3 regions of the Pseudomonas sp. GL-RE-29 genome follow, and region 3 is predicted to be linked to each of the others. Evidence: predicted binding sites of a transcription regulator. Region 3 holds the regulator's gene; each other region holds the start of a gene.
The links. Region 3 encodes FliA, which starts transcription of late flagellar genes. Its sites were predicted from a motif close to CTAAAGTTTNNNNNNNNNNNGCCGNTAA; they were not measured.

Region 1: a site for FliA is predicted at 4,829-4,856, ahead of KGB21_RS01345 (methyl-accepting chemotaxis protein). Genes of this name have one in related genera too.
Region 2: a site for FliA is predicted at 1,972-1,999, ahead of KGB21_RS09360 (methyl-accepting chemotaxis protein). Genes of this name have one in related genera too.

What each region holds. Positions count from the first base shown of each region.
Region 1 covers NZ_JAGYGD010000001.1:278,627-284,876, forward strand. The annotation lists gene tusA (sulfurtransferase TusA) at 91-342, opposite strand; gene rlmM (23S rRNA (cytidine(2498)-2'-O)-methyltransferase RlmM) at 517-1,590, opposite strand; gene acnA (aconitate hydratase AcnA) at 1,801-4,542, shown strand; gene KGB21_RS01345 (methyl-accepting chemotaxis protein) at 4,888-6,250, shown strand, end outside.
Region 2 covers NZ_JAGYGD010000008.1:98,295-104,544, forward strand. The annotation lists gene KGB21_RS09360 (methyl-accepting chemotaxis protein) at 1-1,864, opposite strand, end outside; gene KGB21_RS09365 (LysR substrate-binding domain-containing protein) at 2,050-2,970, opposite strand; gene KGB21_RS09370 (NorM family multidrug efflux MATE transporter) at 3,129-4,526, shown strand; gene KGB21_RS09375 (putative bifunctional diguanylate cyclase/phosphodiesterase) at 4,663-6,250, opposite strand, start outside.
Region 3 covers NZ_JAGYGD010000006.1:128,410-134,659, forward strand. The annotation lists gene KGB21_RS07755 (chemotaxis response regulator protein-glutamate methylesterase) at 1-142, opposite strand, end outside; gene KGB21_RS07760 (chemotaxis protein CheA) at 192-2,447, opposite strand; gene KGB21_RS07765 (protein phosphatase CheZ) at 2,502-3,290, opposite strand; gene KGB21_RS07770 (chemotaxis response regulator CheY) at 3,310-3,681, opposite strand; gene fliA (RNA polymerase sigma factor FliA) at 3,848-4,588, opposite strand; gene fleN (flagellar synthesis regulator FleN) at 4,585-5,415, opposite strand; gene flhF (flagellar biosynthesis protein FlhF) at 5,532-6,250, opposite strand, start outside.

The sequences.
Region 1 (6,250 bases), on a different contig from region 3:
TGGCGATGGCGACGGATTGATCAACATCGTTGTCGCCTGCCAAATCGCTATCGCTGGCAAGCCAGCTCCTACAGGGATAACCGTTGTTGGTTAATCGAGTTTTTTGCGGATCCAGTACAAATAGGTACCGGCGTCTTCGTGTTGACCGACCAATTCGTGGTCGAGAAACACGCAGAATTTAGGGATGTCGCGACGGGTCGACGGGTCGGTGGCGATCACTTTCAGCAGGCCGCCAGGCACCAGGTCGCGGATGTGCTGGTGCAGCATCATCACCGGTTCCGGGCAGTTGAGGCCGGTGGCGTCGAGGGTGCCGTCTACCGGCGTATCGATCATTTCACTCATGATTGGCTCCTGAAACTTGCCAGCATTGTCGCGCATTGCCGGGTGTTCGGTCATCTGTGGCATTACGCCGCCCCCCTGTAGGAGCTGCCGCAGGCTGCGATCTTTTGATCTTGATCTTGAAAAGCCAAGTCAAAAGATCGCAGCCTTCGGCAGCTCCTACAGGGGCCGTGTAACTTAACGGGATTTTGGTTTTTTCACGTCGAGCCGGCGCAGGTGACAGGTTACTTCTTCACGGTCGTGGTACAGCTGTTTGCAGCCGATCTCGACCTTGATGCCCCGCGCTTTGAAGCCGTCGGCGATGCGTTCCAACAGGCGCTTCACTTCCGCGTAACGCTGTTTCATCGGCAACTTGAGGTTGACCACCGCTTCGCGGCAATGGCCCTCGCCAATCCACTCTTCAAGCATCGCGGCGTTGCGCGCCGGTTTCTCGACGATGTCGCAAACCATCCAGTCCACCGGTTGCTTGGGCTTGAAGGTGAAACCGTCGGCCATCAAGTGCTGCACCAGCCCCGTGTCCATCAAGCTTTCGGCCATCGGGCCGTTGTCGATGGCGGTCACCAGCATGCCGCGATTGACCAGTTGCCAGGTCCAGCCGCCGGGTGCGGCGCCCAGGTCGACGCCGGTCATATCGCCATGCAGGCGCTCGTCCCATTGGTCACGGGGGATGAAGTGGTGCCAGGCTTCTTCGAGCTTCAGGGTCGAACGGCTGGGCGCCTCACGGGGGAACTTCAAACGCGGGATGCCCATCGGCCACATCGCCGAGTTGTTCGACTCCGCCAGGCCCATGAATACTTCACGACCGCTCTTGAAGGTCAGCAGCAAGCGCGGCTTGTGGGCGTCTTCCACCAGCTTGCCGGCGGCCATCAGCGCCTTGCGCAGGTGAACTTCGAATTTCTTGCAGAAGTTCGACAGTTCCTTGCCGTCGTTGGTATCGACCATTTCCAGCCACAGGCTGCCGCACAGCGGAAAGTCCGCCATGTGGGCGAGGATCACGCTGATGCGGTCGGTTTCCGGCAAATCAATGAAAATCCCGCGGGCCCACTGGCGCGGGAAAATCAGTTGATCGAAACGCTGACCGCGCATCAGGCGTTCGGCGCCGTCTTCTTCGGTGCAGACAAATTCGGCGCAGGCGCTGGCGGTCTTGGCCTTGGCGTAACCGGCCACGTTCAGCCGTGCGGCGAGGTCGGAAATCTCGGAACAGACTTCACCTTCGAAGCCCGGCCGGCAATGCATAAAGAGGGTGTTCATTGAATCTCCTGGGCAATCGGCAAGGAATTAATGCGCAAACTTGCCCTGTAGCAAAGCCTGTCACGAAAACCGGCGCATGATAGCCGACTTCGGAACCTCGGACTTGCCCATAGAGTCCAGTTATTAGCCAGCTACTGAAAACAGGGCTAGGTTTAATGCTCTGCCCGTCCCCTCAGTCCGTAGCCGTGCGGACTCAAAGGAGTGATCGTAATGCCGTCCCTTGATAGCTTGAACACCCTCAAAACCCTGCAAGTCGATGACAAGACCTACCACTATTTCAGCCTGCCGGAAGCCGCCAAGAGCCTGGGCGATCTGGATAAGCTGCCGATGTCGCTGAAGGTGCTGCTGGAAAACCTGCTGCGCTGGGAAGACGAAAAAACCGTCACCGGCGCCGACCTCAAGGCGATTGCCGCCTGGCTCAAGGAGCGCCGCTCCGACCGTGAAATCCAGTACCGCCCGGCGCGGGTATTGATGCAAGACTTTACCGGCGTGCCCGCCGTGGTTGACCTTGCTGCCATGCGGGCGGCGATGGCCAAGGCCGGCGGCGATCCGCAGCGAATCAACCCGTTGTCGCCGGTGGATCTGGTGATCGACCACTCGGTGATGGTCGACAAGTTCGCCACCAGTAGCGCCTTCGGGCAGAACGTCGACATCGAAATGCAGCGCAATGGTGAGCGCTACGCGTTCCTGCGCTGGGGCCAGAGCGCCTTCGACAACTTCAGCGTGGTGCCACCGGGCACCGGCATCTGCCACCAGGTGAACCTGGAATACCTCGGCCGCACCGTCTGGACCAAAGACGAGGACGGCCGCACCTACGCCTTCCCCGACACGCTGGTCGGCACCGATTCCCACACCACCATGATCAATGGCCTCGGTGTGCTCGGCTGGGGTGTTGGCGGCATCGAAGCAGAAGCGGCGATGCTCGGGCAACCGGTGTCGATGCTGATCCCGGAAGTCATCGGCTTCAAACTCACCGGCAAACTCCGCGAAGGCATCACCGCCACCGACCTGGTGCTGACCGTCACCCAGATGCTGCGCAAGAAAGGCGTGGTCGGCAAATTCGTCGAGTTCTACGGCGACGGCCTCGCCGATCTGCCGCTGGCGGACCGCGCGACCATCGCCAACATGGCCCCGGAATACGGCGCCACCTGCGGCTTTTTCCCGGTGGACGACGTGACGCTGGATTACCTGCGCCTGTCGGGCCGCCCCGTTGAGACCGTGAAACTGGTCGAGGCCTACAGCAAGGCTCAGGGCTTGTGGCGCCTGCCCGGTCAGGAGCCGGTGTTCACTGACAGCCTGGCGCTGGACATGGCCACCGTCGAAGCCAGCCTCGCCGGACCGAAGCGTCCACAGGATCGGGTCTCGCTGCCCAACGTCGCGCAAGCGTTCAGTGACTTCACCGACCTGCAATTCAAACCCACCAGCAAGGAAGAAGGTCGACTGGAAAGTGAAGGCGGTGGTGGCGTCGCGGTCGGCAATGCCGATCTGGCCGGCGAAGCGGACTACGAGTCCGAAGGTCAGACCTATCGGCTGAAAAACGGCGCCGTGGTGATTGCTGCGATCACCTCGTGCACCAACACTTCCAACCCGAGCGTGATGATGGCCGCCGGGCTGGTGGCGAAAAAGGCTGTGGAAAAAGGCTTGAAGCGCAAGCCGTGGGTGAAAAGCTCGCTGGCGCCCGGCTCGAAAGTCGTCACCGACTATTACGAAGCGGCGGGCCTCACCCAGTACCTCGATGAATTGGGTTTTGCGTTGGTCGGGTATGGCTGCACTACTTGCATCGGCAACTCAGGGCCGTTGCCGGAACCGATCGAAAAAGCCATTCAGAAAGCCGACCTGACCGTGGCTTCGGTGCTGTCGGGCAACCGCAACTTCGAAGGCCGGGTCCATCCGCTGGTGAAAACCAACTGGCTGGCCTCGCCTCCGCTGGTGGTCGCGTTTGCGCTAGCCGGTACGGTGCGCATCGATATCAGCAGCGAGCCTCTGGGCGAAGACCACGATGGCAATCCGGTGTACCTGCGGGATATCTGGCCGAGCAGCAAGGAAATCGCTGACGCAGTGAGTCAGGTCAACACCGCCATGTTCCACAAGGAATACGCCGAGGTTTTTGCCGGCGACGAGCAGTGGCAGGCGATCCAGGTCCCGCAAGCGGCTACCTATGTCTGGCAAGCGGATTCGACCTACATCCAGCATCCACCATTTTTCGATGACATCGGCGGTCCGCCGCCGGTGGTCAAGGACGTGGCGGGGGCCAGAATCCTTGCGCTGCTCGGCGACTCGGTGACCACCGACCACATCTCCCCGGCCGGCAACATCAAGGCTGACAGTCCGGCAGGCCAGTATCTGCGCGACAAAGGCGTGGAACCGCGGGACTTCAACTCCTACGGCTCCCGGCGCGGCAACCATGAAGTGATGATGCGCGGCACCTTTGCCAACATCCGCATCCGTAACGAGATGCTCAGCGGTGAGGAAGGCGGCAACACGTTCTACATTCCGACCATGGAGAAAATGCCGATCTACGACGCGGCGATGCGTTATCAAGCCGCGGGCACACCGCTGGTAGTGATTGCGGGCCAGGAATACGGCACCGGATCGAGCCGTGACTGGGCCGCCAAGGGCACTAATTTGCTCGGAGTGAAAGCAGTCATCGCCGAGAGCTTTGAACGGATTCACCGTTCCAACCTGGTGGGCATGGGTGTGCTGCCGTTGCAGTTCAAGCTCGATCAGAACCGCAAGAGCCTGAATCTGACCGGCAAGGAAACCTTGGATATTCTTGGCCTGACTGGCGTAGAGCTGACCCCGCGAATGAACCTGACCCTGGTCATCACCCGTGAAAACGGCAGCCGCGAGAAAATCGAGGTGTTGTGCCGGATCGATACATTGAATGAGGTGGAGTACTTCAAGTCGGGAGGGATTTTGCATTATGTGTTGCGACAGTTGATTGCGTCGTAAGCGCTTGCTGACACAGACACCGCCTTCGGGCGGTGTTTTTATTTGGGACGCCACCAATACAATCGCCTGCCTCTGGTCAAACTTTTTTCTGTGGGAGCGGGCTTGCCCGCGATAGCGGAGTGTCTAGCAGCACATATGTTGAATGTGCCGGCCCCATCGCGGGCAAGCCCGCTCCCACAAGGACTGAGGCTACCCGCAGATTCGCTTTGAGTTGTTCACGTATCCGATACCTCCCAGCTGACGCAAGAGTCATTTTGCGACGCACCACTGATTATCAAAAAATAACCTCAACAAATCCCCGCCGACGCCGATACAGCACTTGATAGCCTTGCGGATTAATAAGCCATGCGTAACAACCAGCCAATTACACAACGCGAACGGACCTTTCCGGCCCAGCAACGGTTGATTTCCACCACCGATGCCAAGGGCATGATCACCTACTGCAACGACGACTTCGTCGAGATCAGCGGGTTTTCTCGTGAAGAACTGATCCGCGCGCCGCACAACCTGGTGCGTCACCCAGACGTTCCGGCCGCGGTTTTCGCGCACATGTGGGCGACACTGAAACAAGGCTTGCCATGGATGGGCATTGTCAAGAATCGCTGCAAGAGCGGTGATCACTATTGGGTCAACGCCTATGTGACGCCGATCTTCGAAGGCAATCAGGTGATCGGTTACGAGTCGGTGCGGGTCAAGCCCACCGCCGAGCAGATCCGCCGCGCCGAAGCGCTCTACCAACGCATCAATCAGGGCAAGTCGGCCATTCCTTCGACCGATAAATGGCTACCGGTCCTGCAGGACTGGCTGCCGTTCATTCTGGTCAGCCAGCTGAGCTTCATGATCGGCGCCTCGCTCAACTCCCACTGGGGCTTTGCCCTGGCTGCCGGGCTTTCGGTGCCGTTGGGCTTGATGGGCCTGAGCTGGCAACAACGCGGGCTCAAGCGCTTGCTGCGCCTGGCCGAGCAGACCACGTCCGACCCGCTGATCGCGCAGATGTACACCGACAGCCGTGGCGCCCAGGCACGCCTGGAGATGTCGATCCTCAGCCAGGAAGCGCGCCTGAAAACCTGCCTGACCCGTCTGCAGGACACCGCCGAGCACCTGACCGATCAAGCGAAGCAGTCCGACAACCTGGCCCACAGCAGCTCTACCGGCCTGGAACGTCAGCGCGTCGAAACCGAGCAAGTGGCCACCGCCGTCAACCAGATGGCTGCCACCACGCAGGAAGTCGCCAGCCACGTGCAGCGCACTGCCGACGCTACCCAGCAAGCCAATTTGCTGACCGGTCGCGGGCGCGAAATCGCCGGGGAAACCCGCGAAGCCATTCAACGCCTGTCGGTGGTGGTTGGCGAAACCGGCCTGACCGTGACTCAATTGGCCAAGGACAGCGATGAAATTGGCGGTGTGGTCGATGTGATCAAAGGCATCGCCGACCAGACCAACCTGTTGGCACTGAACGCGGCCATCGAAGCGGCCCGTGCCGGCGAGATGGGCCGTGGCTTTGCGGTGGTGGCCGATGAAGTGCGGCAACTGGCGCAACGCACCAGCGAATCCACCGGGCAGATTCACGCCCTGATCGCCAAGCTCCAGCAGACTGCAGGCACGGCGGTGCAAACCATGGAAGCCGGGCATCGCCAGGCAGAAGAAGGCGTGGCGCGGGTGCTGGAAGCGGACCAGGCGCTGGTGGGGATCAGCGAAGCGGTGGCCA
Region 2 (6,250 bases), on a different contig from region 3:
TACTCTGCAAATTGCTGCTGAGCAAAGTCGCAGTGCTGCTCTGCTCCTGAGTCGCCGTGGTAATCGCAGCAAATTGCTGACCGGCCGAGCGGCTTTGTTCGTCGATCCGCGCCAGTGCCGAAGCCACGTTGGCATTGCGCGACAAGCCTTCCTGCATCAGCACATTGCCCTGCTCCATGGTGCTGATGGCGTTGCCGGTTTCCTGTTGGATGCTCTGGATCATCACGGAAATTTCGTCCGTGGCCTGACGGGTCCGCGAGGCCAGGTTGCGCACTTCATCAGCCACCACGGCAAAGCCGCGGCCCTGCTCACCGGCGCGAGCGGCTTCGATCGCAGCATTCAGCGCCAGCAGGTTGGTCTGTTCGGCAATCGAAGTGATCACACCGACGATGCCGCCGATTTCCTGGGAGCGCTGCCCCAAGGTGTTGATCACCGTCGCCGTGCTGTTCAACGCACCGGCGATTTGCTCCAGCGACGAGGACGCTTCGTCCATCGATGTACGACCGATCTGGGTTTGCTGTGCGTTTTCCTGGGCCAGACGCTGGGTGCTGCCCATGTTGTCGGCAATGTTCAGGGACGTGGCGCTGAATTCTTCCACGGCGCCAGCCATGCTGGTGATTTCGCCGGATTGCTGCTCCATGCCTTCATAGGCGCCACCGGACAAACCGGACAAGGCCTGAGCGCGGCTGTTGACCTCCATCGAGGCGTTACGGATGTGCTCGACCATGGTCGACAACGCTTGGCTCATCTGATTGAAAGCGCGGGCCAGCTGGCCGATTTCGTCGTTACTCGACACGCTCAGGCGCACGCTCAGATCACCGGCACCCAACGCCTCGGCCTGACGCACCAGATCACCCAGCGGTGCGAGTTTGCTGCGCAGCAACCAGACCGCTGAACCCACCGCGATCAGCATCGCCAACAGACTGCCGATGGCCAATTGAATGCCGACGCTCCAGGTCACGGCGCTGATCTCGGTTTTCGGCATACTCGCCACCACCGACCACGGCCCGCCTTCGAACGGCACGGCCACGCTATAGAAATCTTCGGACTTGTCGCTCCAGAAATCACCCTTGCCTGGTGTTTTCGCCAAGCCGTTGATGGTCGCAATGGCCTGATCCGGTACTTGCACCCCGGCAATCGGCACCAGCCACTTGTTCTGCTCGTCCAGCAACGCCAGAGAACCGGTCTGACCGATGCGGAAACGCTTGAGGTTTTCGAACTGCGCTTTCTGCGCGTCGGTGTAATCAAATCCTACAAACAGCACGGCGATGACCTTACCGCCGCCATCCCGCACGGGGGTGTATTGCGTCATATAGAAACGATCAAACAGCAGCGCGCGTCCGACATAGCTCTGCCCCGCCATCAAGCGTGCATAAGCCGGGTTGGCGTGATCGAGCAGCGTACCGATAGCCCGATTGCCATCCTGCTTGGTCAAGGATGTGCTGACGCGAATGAAGTCTTCACCGCTGCGCACGAATACCGTGGCCACCCCCGCAGTCAATTGCTTGAACTCGTCCACTTCGTTGAAATTATTGTTCAGTACGTCGCTGCCCAGGTGCAGCCCCGGCGTCTGAGTACCCGCGACGGCCACCGGCTCATCCGGGTGCACGCTCAGGCCGGCACTGAAACGCTTCTCGAACAGACCGGCGAGACGCTGGGTGCTCTCACGCAACGTGCCGTGAAAGGTGCTCAATTGATCGGCCAGCAACCGGGCCTCGCTGGCCAGGTGCTCTTCGCGGGTAGCGAGGTTGGCGGTATCCAGCGAGCGCAGGGCGAACACGCTACTGCCAGTGATGACAATCGCTAGAATCACGGCGAGCGCGAGACCAAGCTGTGAAGCGATCCGGGCACGAGGTTGAGACATGACAGCTCCTGGCCGAGCAGCCAGATCATCCTGATCGCAGCGCATACTCAGCAAAATTTCTAATAATGGGGAAAGCATCGAACCTGCACGAAGGTTCCATGTGCAGATATTCGGCGGCCAGCGGGAATACTTGAGCAATTAACCGGGATATGGCTCAAGGCCGCTACTGCGGCGGCTTCATCGTTTCAGCTCAAGTGCTCGACATCGGGCAATTCCATGGCCCTGACTTCGTTTTGCAGGAAGTCGCTGAGCCGGCGCATCCGCTCACCGCCGGGGCGGGTTTTCGGCCAGACCAGGTAATATTTCTCACCGCTGGCAACGGCGGTCGGCCACGGCAGACTCAGACGTCCCTGGGCCACATCCTCCGCCACCATCAGCAAATCGCCCATGGACACGCCGTAACCTCGGGCGGCCGCGATCATGCCCAGCTCCAGCGTGTCGAACACCTGCCCGCCCTTGAGCGACACCTGCTCGGCGAGCCCCATGCGCTCCAGCCAATTGCGCCAGTCGCGGCGGTCCGGTGTCGGGTGCAGCAGTTCGGTGTTGACCAGACGCGCCACATCCCATGGCTGATCGTTCAGGAGATTGGGCGCGCCCACCGGGATCAATTCCTCGGGGAACAGGTAACTCGCCTCCCAATCCGGAGGGAAATGTCCGTTGCTCAATAACACTGCGCAATCGAACGGCTCATCGTTGAAGTCCACCGAATCGATATCCATCCAGGCGCTGGTCAATTGCACCTCGTTGCCCGGCTGCAAATGGCGGAAGCGACTGAGGCGCGCAAGCAGCCAGCGCATGGTCAGGGTCGACGGGGCTTTCATGCGCAGGATGTCGTCTTCGGCGCGCAAGGTATTGCAGGCTCGCTCCAGGGCAGTGAAGCCCTCGCGAATGCCCGGCAACAGCATTCGGGCTGACTCGGTCAGCTGCAAATTGCGACCACTGCGGTGAAACAAGCGGCAGGCAAAATGCTCTTCGAGCGTACGAATATGCCGACTGACCGCACTTTGGGTGATCGACAGCTCTTCAGCGGCACGGGTGAACGAACTGTGCCGCGCCGCTGCTTCGAATGCGCGCAGGGCATACAAGGGAGGAAGACGACGTGACATTGGGAAAGCTCCTACAACCGAATTCGGCCACCCTAGCAGAAACTTGCCAGCATGAGTTTGACTCATGCCATCCATCCTTTTTATCCCTTTGTGCAAACCCCGCAGAGCGCCGAGAATCGACGCTTTCCTGTTCTCTCTGACCATCGAGCGTGATGACCATGCAGCATCCAGCGCGTATTGAACTCTGGGCCATCCTGCGGCTGGCGGGGCCGTTGATTGCCTCGCAGTTGGCGCACATGCTGATGGTCCTCACCGACACTTTGATGATGGCGCGCTTGAGTCCCGAGGCACTGGCCGGCGGCGGTCTCGGCGCTGCGACCTATTCCTTCGTATCGATTTTCTGCATCGGCGTGATTGCGGCGGTCGGCACATTGGTGGCGATCCGTCAGGGCGCGGGCGACATTGTCGGCGCGACCCGGTTGACCCAGGCCGGATTGTGGCTGGCGTGGTTGATGGCGTTGGTCGCCGGTTTGCTGTTGTGGAATCTGAAACCGGTGTTGCTGTTGTTCGGCCAGACCGAAAGCAACGTGCAGTCGGCCGGACAGTTTCTGATTTTCCTGCCGTTCGCCTTGCCCAGCTACCTCAGCTTCATGGCCTTGCGCGGCTTCACCAGCGCCATTGGCCGCGCGACGCCGGTGATGGTCATCAGCCTGGGCGGTACGGTGGCCAACTTCCTGCTCAACTATGCATTGATCACCGGCATGTTCGGCCTGCCGAAACTGGGCTTGATGGGCATCGGCCTGGTCACGGCGATCGTGGCCAATCTCATGGCACTGGCGCTGGCGTGGCACATTCGCCGGCATCAAGCTTATGACGCTTATCCGCTGCGTCAGGGACTATCGCGGCTGAACCGGCAATACCTGAAAGAGCTGTGGCGCCTGGGCCTGCCGATTGGCGGCACCTATGCGGTGGAAGTCGGGCTGTTTGCCTTCGCGGCGCTGTGCATGGGCACCATGGGCAGCACGCAATTGGCGGCACATCAGATCGCCCTGCAAATTGTTTCCGTGGCGTTCATGGTCCCGGCGGGGATTTCCTACGCGATCACCATGCGCATCGGCCAGCACTACGGCGCCGGGCAACTGCTGGACGCGCGACTGGCCGGACGGGTCGGCATCGCCTTCGGTGCGGCGGCGATGCTGTGCTTTGCCATGGTGTTCTGGCTGCTGCCGAATCAGTTGATCGGCCTGTTTCTCGACCACAACGACCCGGCGTTCCGTGACGTCATCAACCTGGCGGTAAGCCTGCTGGCAGTGGCGGCGTGGTTTGAACTGTTCGACGGCACGCAAACCATCGCCATGGGCTGCATCCGCGGGCTCAAGGATGCCAAGACCACGTTCCTCGTTGGACTGGGTTGTTACTGGCTGATTGGCGCACCGGCCGCGTGGTGGATGGCGTTCCATTTGAATTGGGGGCCGACGGGCGTGTGGTGGGGGTTGGCGTTGGGCCTGGCGTGTGCGGCGGTGAGTCTGACGTTGGCGTTTGAGTGGAAGATGAAGCGGATGATTCGGCGCGAGCCGGCGGCAGAGAATGGTTTCCAGATGGCCCAGCCTGACTGAAATCCGCCTTGCTTTTGTGGCGAGGGAGCTTGCTCCCGCTCGGCTGCGGAGCAGTCGCAAAGCTTTTGGGGTCGCTGCGCGACCCAGCGGGAGCAAGCTCCCTCGCCACAAAACCGCGTTCTTACAGGTTTTACGGTTAAACCACGATTTCCAACGGCGCCTGCTGACTGCTGCCGAACGTCAAGTACTCCACCAACTCCGCCAACGGCAACGGCTTGCTGATCAGGTAACCCTGCACCTGATCGCAATCAAACCCACGCAACAAGTCCAGCTGCTCCGGCGTTTCTACCCCTTCAGCAACCACTTCCAGATTAAGGTTGTGCGCCAGGTTGATCATGGCGTGGACCAGTTTGCGGTTCTCTTCCCGTTGTTCCATGCCGCCGACAAAGCTCTTGTCGATCTTCAGCAAGGTGATCGGCAGGCTGTTGAGGTGCACGAACGATGAAAACCCGGTGCCGAAGTCATCGAGGGAGAAGCGCACGCCGAGGCGCCCCAGAGCGTCCATGGTCTGCTTGACCAGATCACTGCGGCGCATGACCGCGGTTTCAGTCAATTCGAATTCCAGCCACTGCGCCTCGACACCGCGCTCTGCAATCAGTCGGCTCAGGGTCGAGAGCAACTGGCTGTCCTGAAACTGGCGGAACGACAGGTTGATCGCCATGTGCAACGGTGGCAGACCGCGTTCGCGTAACGCCTGCATGTCGCGCAACGCTCGGGAAATCACCCAGTAGCCGAGTGGCACGATCAAACCGCTTTGCTCGGCCAGCGGCACGAATTCACTTGGCGGCAGCAAGCCGCGCTCACTGTGACGCCAGCGCACCAAAGCTTCGAGACCGACGATTTGCCCGTCCTCAAGGTTCAGGCGTGGCTGGTAATGCAGCTCCAGCTCATCGCGGCGTAACGCCCGGCGCAACTCGGTTTCGAGGTCGGCGATGCTGCGGGCATTGCGGTTGATGCGTTCGTTGAAGATGTGAAAGGTGCAACCCTGGGTGCTCTTGGCTTGTTGCATGGCGATGTGTGCGTGCCACATCAACGGATCGGCACCGGCCTGGGCACGGGCGTGGGCAATGCCGAGGCTGGAGCCGATCAACAGGCTTTCACCGTCGACCCAATAGGGTTCGGCCAGCGCTTCGGTAATGCGTTCGGCCATCCATTCGGCGCGCTGTGGAGCGCGGCGGGTGTCGATCAGCAAGGCGAATTCATCGCTGCCCAGTCGTGCCAGTTGATCGCCGGCCTCAAGCTGGCTTTTGAGCCGCGCAACCACTTGCAGGATCAAACGATCACCGGCCTGGTGGCCGAGAGCATCGTTGGCGTGACGGAAGTTGTCGAGATCGAGGTGGCCCAGTGCCAGGCCGCGCCCCTCGTTTTCCGCCAGTCGCGCTGTCAGCAAGGTCTGAAAACCCTGGCGGTTGGCGATGCCGGTTAGCGGGTCTTGTTCGGCCAGGCGTTGCAGAGTGGTTTCCAGCACGCCACGTTCACGCACATGCCGCAGGCACCGGCGCAGCATGCCCGGGTCGAGATGGTCGCGGACCAGCCAGTCGCTCACACCGTCAGGCGCAAACTGTGGTTCATGTTCGAGCAACAACACCGTTGGCAGACTGCAACGGCCGGGTGCCGGCTGAAGTGCCGGGATCGTCAACAACACCGCACTGCGGTTGTCTTCAAACAGGCTGCTGACCGACTCCCAACTCGGCGCGCTGATGAGCACGGCCGAGCTCCCCATC
Region 3 (6,250 bases):
TGAGGGCCAGCGCCTGATCGATCGCCTCTTTGCCGTTGGTAGCCGTACCGACGACCTGGATATTCGAATCCGCTGAAAGAATTTCCGAGACGCGGCGGCGAAAAAACCCCGAATCGTCCACCACCAGGACTTTGACTGCCATAAACACTCCGTTAGATGGAGCGAGGCTCAGTCGCCCCGCTCCACCAGAATCAAATACGCCGTGCGGCGTAACGCTTGAGCATGCTCGGAACATCGAGAATCAGTGCAATGCGACCGTCACCGGTGATGGTGGCGCCCGACATGCCCGGGGTTCCCTGGAGCATTTTGCCCAATGGCTTGATGACTACTTCTTCCTGACCCACCAGTTGATCGACGACGAAGCCGATCCGCTGGGTGCCCACCGAAAGGATCACCACATGGCCTTCGCGCTGCTCTTCATGAGCGGCGGAGCTGACCAGCCAGCGCTTGAGGTAGAACAATGGCAGTGCCTTGTCCCGCACGATCACCACTTCCTGGCCGTCCACCACGTTGGTGCGCGACAGGTCGAGGTGGAAGATCTCGTTGACGTTCACCAGCGGGAACGCGAACGCCTGGTTGCCGAGCATCACCATCAGCGTCGGCATGATCGCCAGGGTCAACGGCACCTTGATGACGATCTTCGAACCCTGGCCCTTGGCCGAGTAGATGTTGATCGAACCGTTAAGCTGGGAAATCTTGGTTTTCACCACGTCCATGCCCACGCCACGACCCGACACGTCGGAGATCTCGGTCTTGGTCGAGAAGCCTGGCGCGAAGATCAGGTTGTAGCATTCGGTGTCGCTCAGGCGGTCAGCCGCATCCTTGTCCATCACACCGCGTTTTACCGCGATGGAGCGCAAGACATTCGGGTCCATGCCTTTGCCGTCGTCGGAGATCGACAACAGGATGTGATCGCCTTCCTGCTCGGCAGCGAGGATCACCTTGCCACCGCGGGACTTGCCCGAGGCTTCGCGTTCTTCCGGCGACTCGATGCCGTGGTCGACCGCGTTGCGCACCAAGTGGACCAGCGGATCGGCCAGCGCCTCGACGAGGTTCTTGTCGAGGTCGGTTTCTTCGCCGACCAGTTCCAGGTTGATCTCTTTCTTGAGCTGGCGAGCCAGGTCGCGAACCAGACGCGGGAAGCGTCCGAAGACCTTCTTGATCGGTTGCATCCGGGTCTTCATGACCGCGGTCTGCAGGTCGGCCGTGACCACGTCGAGGTTCGACACGGCCTTGGACATGGCCTCATCGGCGCTGTTGGCACCCAGGCGCACCAGGCGGTTACGCACCAGAACCAGCTCGCCGACCATGTTCATGATTTCGTCGAGACGCGCGGTATCGACCCGCACAGTGGTTTCGGCTTCGCTGACCGGTTTTTCCGCAGGCGCCGATGCCGGAGCACGGGCCGGAGCCGGTGCCGCAGCAGGTTTCGGTGCTTCAGCTTTAGGCTCAGGCGCCTTGGCCACGGGTTTCGGCACAGCCGCCTTCGCGACCGGGGCAGCAACGGAAGCATTGCCGCCGGTTGCACTGCCGACTTCGAACTTGCCTTTGCCGTGCAACTCGTCGAGCAATGCTTCGAATTCGTTATCGGTGATCAGATCGCTGCCCGCCGCGGCGGCGGTGGGTGCCGCAGGTGTCGGCACCGAAGCAATGGCCGATTCCAGCGCATCGACAGCAAAGTTGCCTTTGCCATGAAGCTGGTCGAGCAGTGCTTCGAATTCGTCGTCAGTAATGTCGGAGCTGTCGCCTGGTGCTTTCGGGGCTTCAGGCGCGACAGGTGCAGCAGACGCGGCCACCGCGTCAACGGCGAACTGACCTTTACCGTGCAACTGGTCGAGTAACGACTCGAACTCTGCATCGGTGATTTCGTCGCTGGACGCCGCATCGCTGGCAGGCGCAGGCGTTGGAGCAGCCGCCGGCGCCTCGGCCTGGGCCTTGACGGCGTTCAGCGAGTCCAGCAGTTGTTCGAATTCATTGTCGGTGATGTCACCCGATTCGCTTTCGGCAACAGGTGCTTCAACCTCGGCGACAGGCGCAGGAGCGGCTTCGTCAGCCGATTGCGGTTCAGCCAGACGGGCCAGCGCCGCGAGTAACTCCGGCGTCGCGGCCGTGATCGGGCTGCGCTCGCGGACTTCGCTGAACATGCTGTTCACCGCGTCCAGTGCTTCGAGAACCACGTCCATCAATTCCGAGTCGACGCGACGTTCGCCCTTGCGCAGGATGTCGAAAACGTTCTCGGCGATGTGACAGCACTCCACCAGCTCGTTGAGCTGGAGGAAGCCGGCGCCCCCTTTTACAGTGTGAAAACCGCGAAAAATTGCATTGAGCAAATCCGCATCATCCGGACGGCTTTCCAGCTCGACCAGTTGCTCGGACAGTTGCTCTAGAATCTCGCCGGCCTCAACCAGGAAATCCTGAAGGATCTCTTCATCGGCGCCGAAGCTCATTAAGGGTGTGCTCCTACAGGTCTAAAAACCCAAAAAACCTAAAATTCTAAAACTCTAAAATCCCAGGCTGGATAACAAATCGTCCACATCGTCCTGACCGGACACAACGTCTTCTCTTTTATCGGCATGAATCTGCGGACCTTCACCCTGAGAGAGATGTTTTTGTGGATCTTTTTCTGCAAGCATCGCTTCACGGTCATGTTCGATGCCCGCGAAGCGGTCCACCTGACTGGCCATGAGCACGAGCTTGAGCAAATTGCTTTCGACTTCGGTGACCAGTTGGGTCACTCGCTTGATCACTTGACCGGTGAGGTCCTGGTAATCCTGGGCGAGCAGAATGTCGTTGAGGTTGCTCGACACCGCGCGATTGTCTGCGCTGCTGCGTGCCAGGAAGCCGTCGACTCGCCGGGCCAGTTCGCGGAACTCTTCAGCGCCGACTTCGCGGCGCATGAACCGCCCCCAATCCGTGCTCAACGCCTGGGCTTCGTCAGCCAGGCTGTTGACCAGCGGCGTGGCGTTTTCCACCAGGTCCATGGTGCGATTGGCGGCCGCCTCGGTCAGTTTGACCACATACCCCAGACGCTCGGTGGCGTCGGTGATTTGCGACACTTCCTCGGCTTGCGGCATGTTCGGGTCAATCTGGAAATTGACGATCGCGCTATGCAGCTCGCGGGTGAGCTTGCCCACTTCCTGATACAGGCCGCGGTCACGGGTCTGGTTGAGCTCATGGATCAATTGCACAGCATCGCCAAACCTGCCTTTTTCAAGGCTCGCGACCAGTTCGACGGCGTGTTTTTTCAGGGTCGATTCAAAATCGCCCTGGGATGATTCGTTATGCCCCATAGCTCCCCCGTGGCGCAGTTCAACCGATGCGTTCGAAAATCTTCTCGATTTTTTCTTTCAACGCCTGGGCCGTGAAGGGTTTGACCACATAGCCGTTAACACCGGCCTGGGCCGCTTCGATGATCTGTTCGCGCTTGGCTTCAGCGGTCACCATCAGCACTGGCAAATGCTTGAGTTTTTCATCGGCACGCACGTGGCGCAGCAGATCGATACCGGTCATGCCAGGCATGTTCCAGTCCGTTACCAGAAAGTCGATGCTCCCGCTGTTGAGAACCGGAATGGCAGTGGTGCCATCGTCAGCCTCGACCGTGTTGGTGAACCCAAGGTCACGCAACAGGTTTTTTATGATCCGCCGCATCGTTGAGAAGTCATCAACGATGAGGATTTTCATGTTCTTGTCCAATTCGACCTCCAAGCAGACTAAAACGCGCCCAGCACCTGGACGCGCCATTTCAATCAATCTGGCAAAGCACTCGATGACTGTCTGGAGTACAACGGATCGAGACCGGCGCGGTTCAACACCCCACCAGCCACGTCGCAGTGCCCCCACACTGCCTTCAGCGCGCTCGCCACTCTCCCAAACGCCCCCGCAAACGGGCCGCGCACTGGCTGTGTAACTGGCTGACCCGAGATTCGCTGACTCCCAGGACCTCACCGATTTCCTTGAGATTCAACTCTTCGTCGTAGTACAGCGCCAACACCAGTCGCTCACGCTCCGGCAAATTGGCAATCGCGTCCGCCAGCGCTGCCTGGAAGCGTTCATCTTCCAGATCGCGTGACGGCTCGAGATGAGCACTCGCGCCATCCTCGTGCAGCCCTTCGTGTTCGCCGTCCTGCAACAGATCGTCGAAACTGAACAAGCGGCTGCCCAGGGTGTCGTTCAAAATCCCGTAATAATCGTCGAGACTCAATTGGAGTTCGGCCGCAACTTCATGATCTTTAGCGTCACGGCCGGTTTTAGCTTCAATCGAGCGAATGGCGTCGCTGACCATCCGGGTATTGCGGTGGACCGAACGTGGCGCCCAATCCCCTTTGCGCACTTCATCGAGCATCGCGCCGCGGATTCGAATGCCCGCGTACGTCTCGAAACTCGCGCCTTTGCTGGCGTCATATTTTGTTGATACTTCAAGCAGGCCGATCATCCCGGCCTGGATCAGGTCTTCGACCTGGACACTGGCTGGCAGGCGTGCCAGCAAATGGTAGGCAATGCGTTTGACCAGTGGCGCGTAACGCTCGATCAGCTCGTACTGCGCGTCACGCGCCGACTTCTTGTAGAGGTTGTAACCGCTGGCGGTCATAGCACGGGTCCTGCCGTTTGTTGCACGAGGCGCTCGACGAAAAACTCCAGGTGCCCGCGCGGGTTGGCAGGCAGCGGCCAGGTATCGACCTTTTGCGCGATGGCCTTGAACGCCAGCGAACACTTGGAACGCGGGAACGCTTCGTAGACCGCGCGCTGCTTCTGCACGGCCTTGCGCACGCTTTCGTCGTATGGCACGGCGCCGACGTATTGCAGGGCGACGTCGAGGAAGCGGTCCGTAACTTTGGTCAGTTTGGCGAACAGATTGCGGCCTTCCTGCGGGCTCTGGGCCATGTTGGCCAGGACGCGGAAACGATTCATGCCGTAATCGCGGTTGAGCAATTTGATCAGTGCGTAGGCGTCCGTGATCGAAGTCGGCTCGTCGCAGACCACCAGCAACACTTCCTGCGCTGCACGTACAAAACTGACTACCGAGTCACCAATACCCGCAGCGGTGTCAATCACCAGTACGTCGAGGTTGTCGCCGATGTCGCTGAAGGCCTGGATCAGGCCGGCGTGTTGCGCCGGGCTCAAATGAACCATGCTCTGGGTGCCGGACGCCGCCGGAACAATGCGGATGCCGCCCGGCCCTTGCAACAGGACGTCGCGCAGCTCGCAGCGGCCTTCGATCACGTCGGCCAGAGTACGTTTGGGTGTCAGCCCTAGCAGAACGTCGACGTTCGCCAGGCCCAGGTCGGCGTCCAGCAACATGACGCGCCGGCCAAGCTCAGCCAAAGCCAGGGACAAGTTCACTGACACGTTAGTCTTCCCGACGCCACCTTTGCCGCCGGTCACCGCGATCACCTGTACGGGATGCATGCTGCCCATGTTATTTCTTTACCTTGTCTTGCATAGACGGAGGCCACATTACTGGCTGCGCGTTCACAAACGGAACAATGCATGGCAGACCATCGATGTAGGTACAAAAACGATTCATTTTTACCTCAGCCAACCTGCTTGGTCGGACTGTGGTAGATGTCAGCGAACATGTCAGCCATGGCTTCTTCGCTGGGTTCTTCCTGCATTTGCACGCTGACGGCGCGGCTGACCAACTGATGACGACGCGGCAGATGCAAATCATCCGGAATCCGCGGGCCATCGGTCAGGTAAGCCACTGGCAACTCATGACTGATGGCCAGGCTCAACACCTCGCCCAGACTGGCCGTTTCATCCAGTTTAGTCAGAATGCAGCCGGCAAGCCCGCAACGCTTGTAACTGTGATAAGCGGCGGTTAGAACCTGTTTCTGGCTAGTGGTTGCCAGGACCAGATAATTTTTTGATTTGATGCCTCGTCCGGCCAGGCTTTCGAGCTGCATGCGCAGCGCTGGATCGCTGGCCTGCAGGCCGGCGGTGTCGATCAACACCACGCGCTTGCGCAGCAGTGGATCCAGCGCTTGGACCAGCGATTGGCCCGGATCAACGTGCGTCACCGACACGTTGAGAATCCGACCGAGGGTCTTGAGCTGCTCCTGGGCGCCGATGCGGAAGCTGTCCATGCTCACCAGCGCAATGTTCTGCGCGCCGTATTTGAGCACGTAACGGGCGGCCAATTTCGCCAGGGTGGTGGTCTTGCCCATGCCGGCAGGGCCGACCATGGCAATCACGCCACCCTCTTCCAGCGGTTCAATTTCCGGTGTGGCAATCATCCGCGCTAGATGCGCCA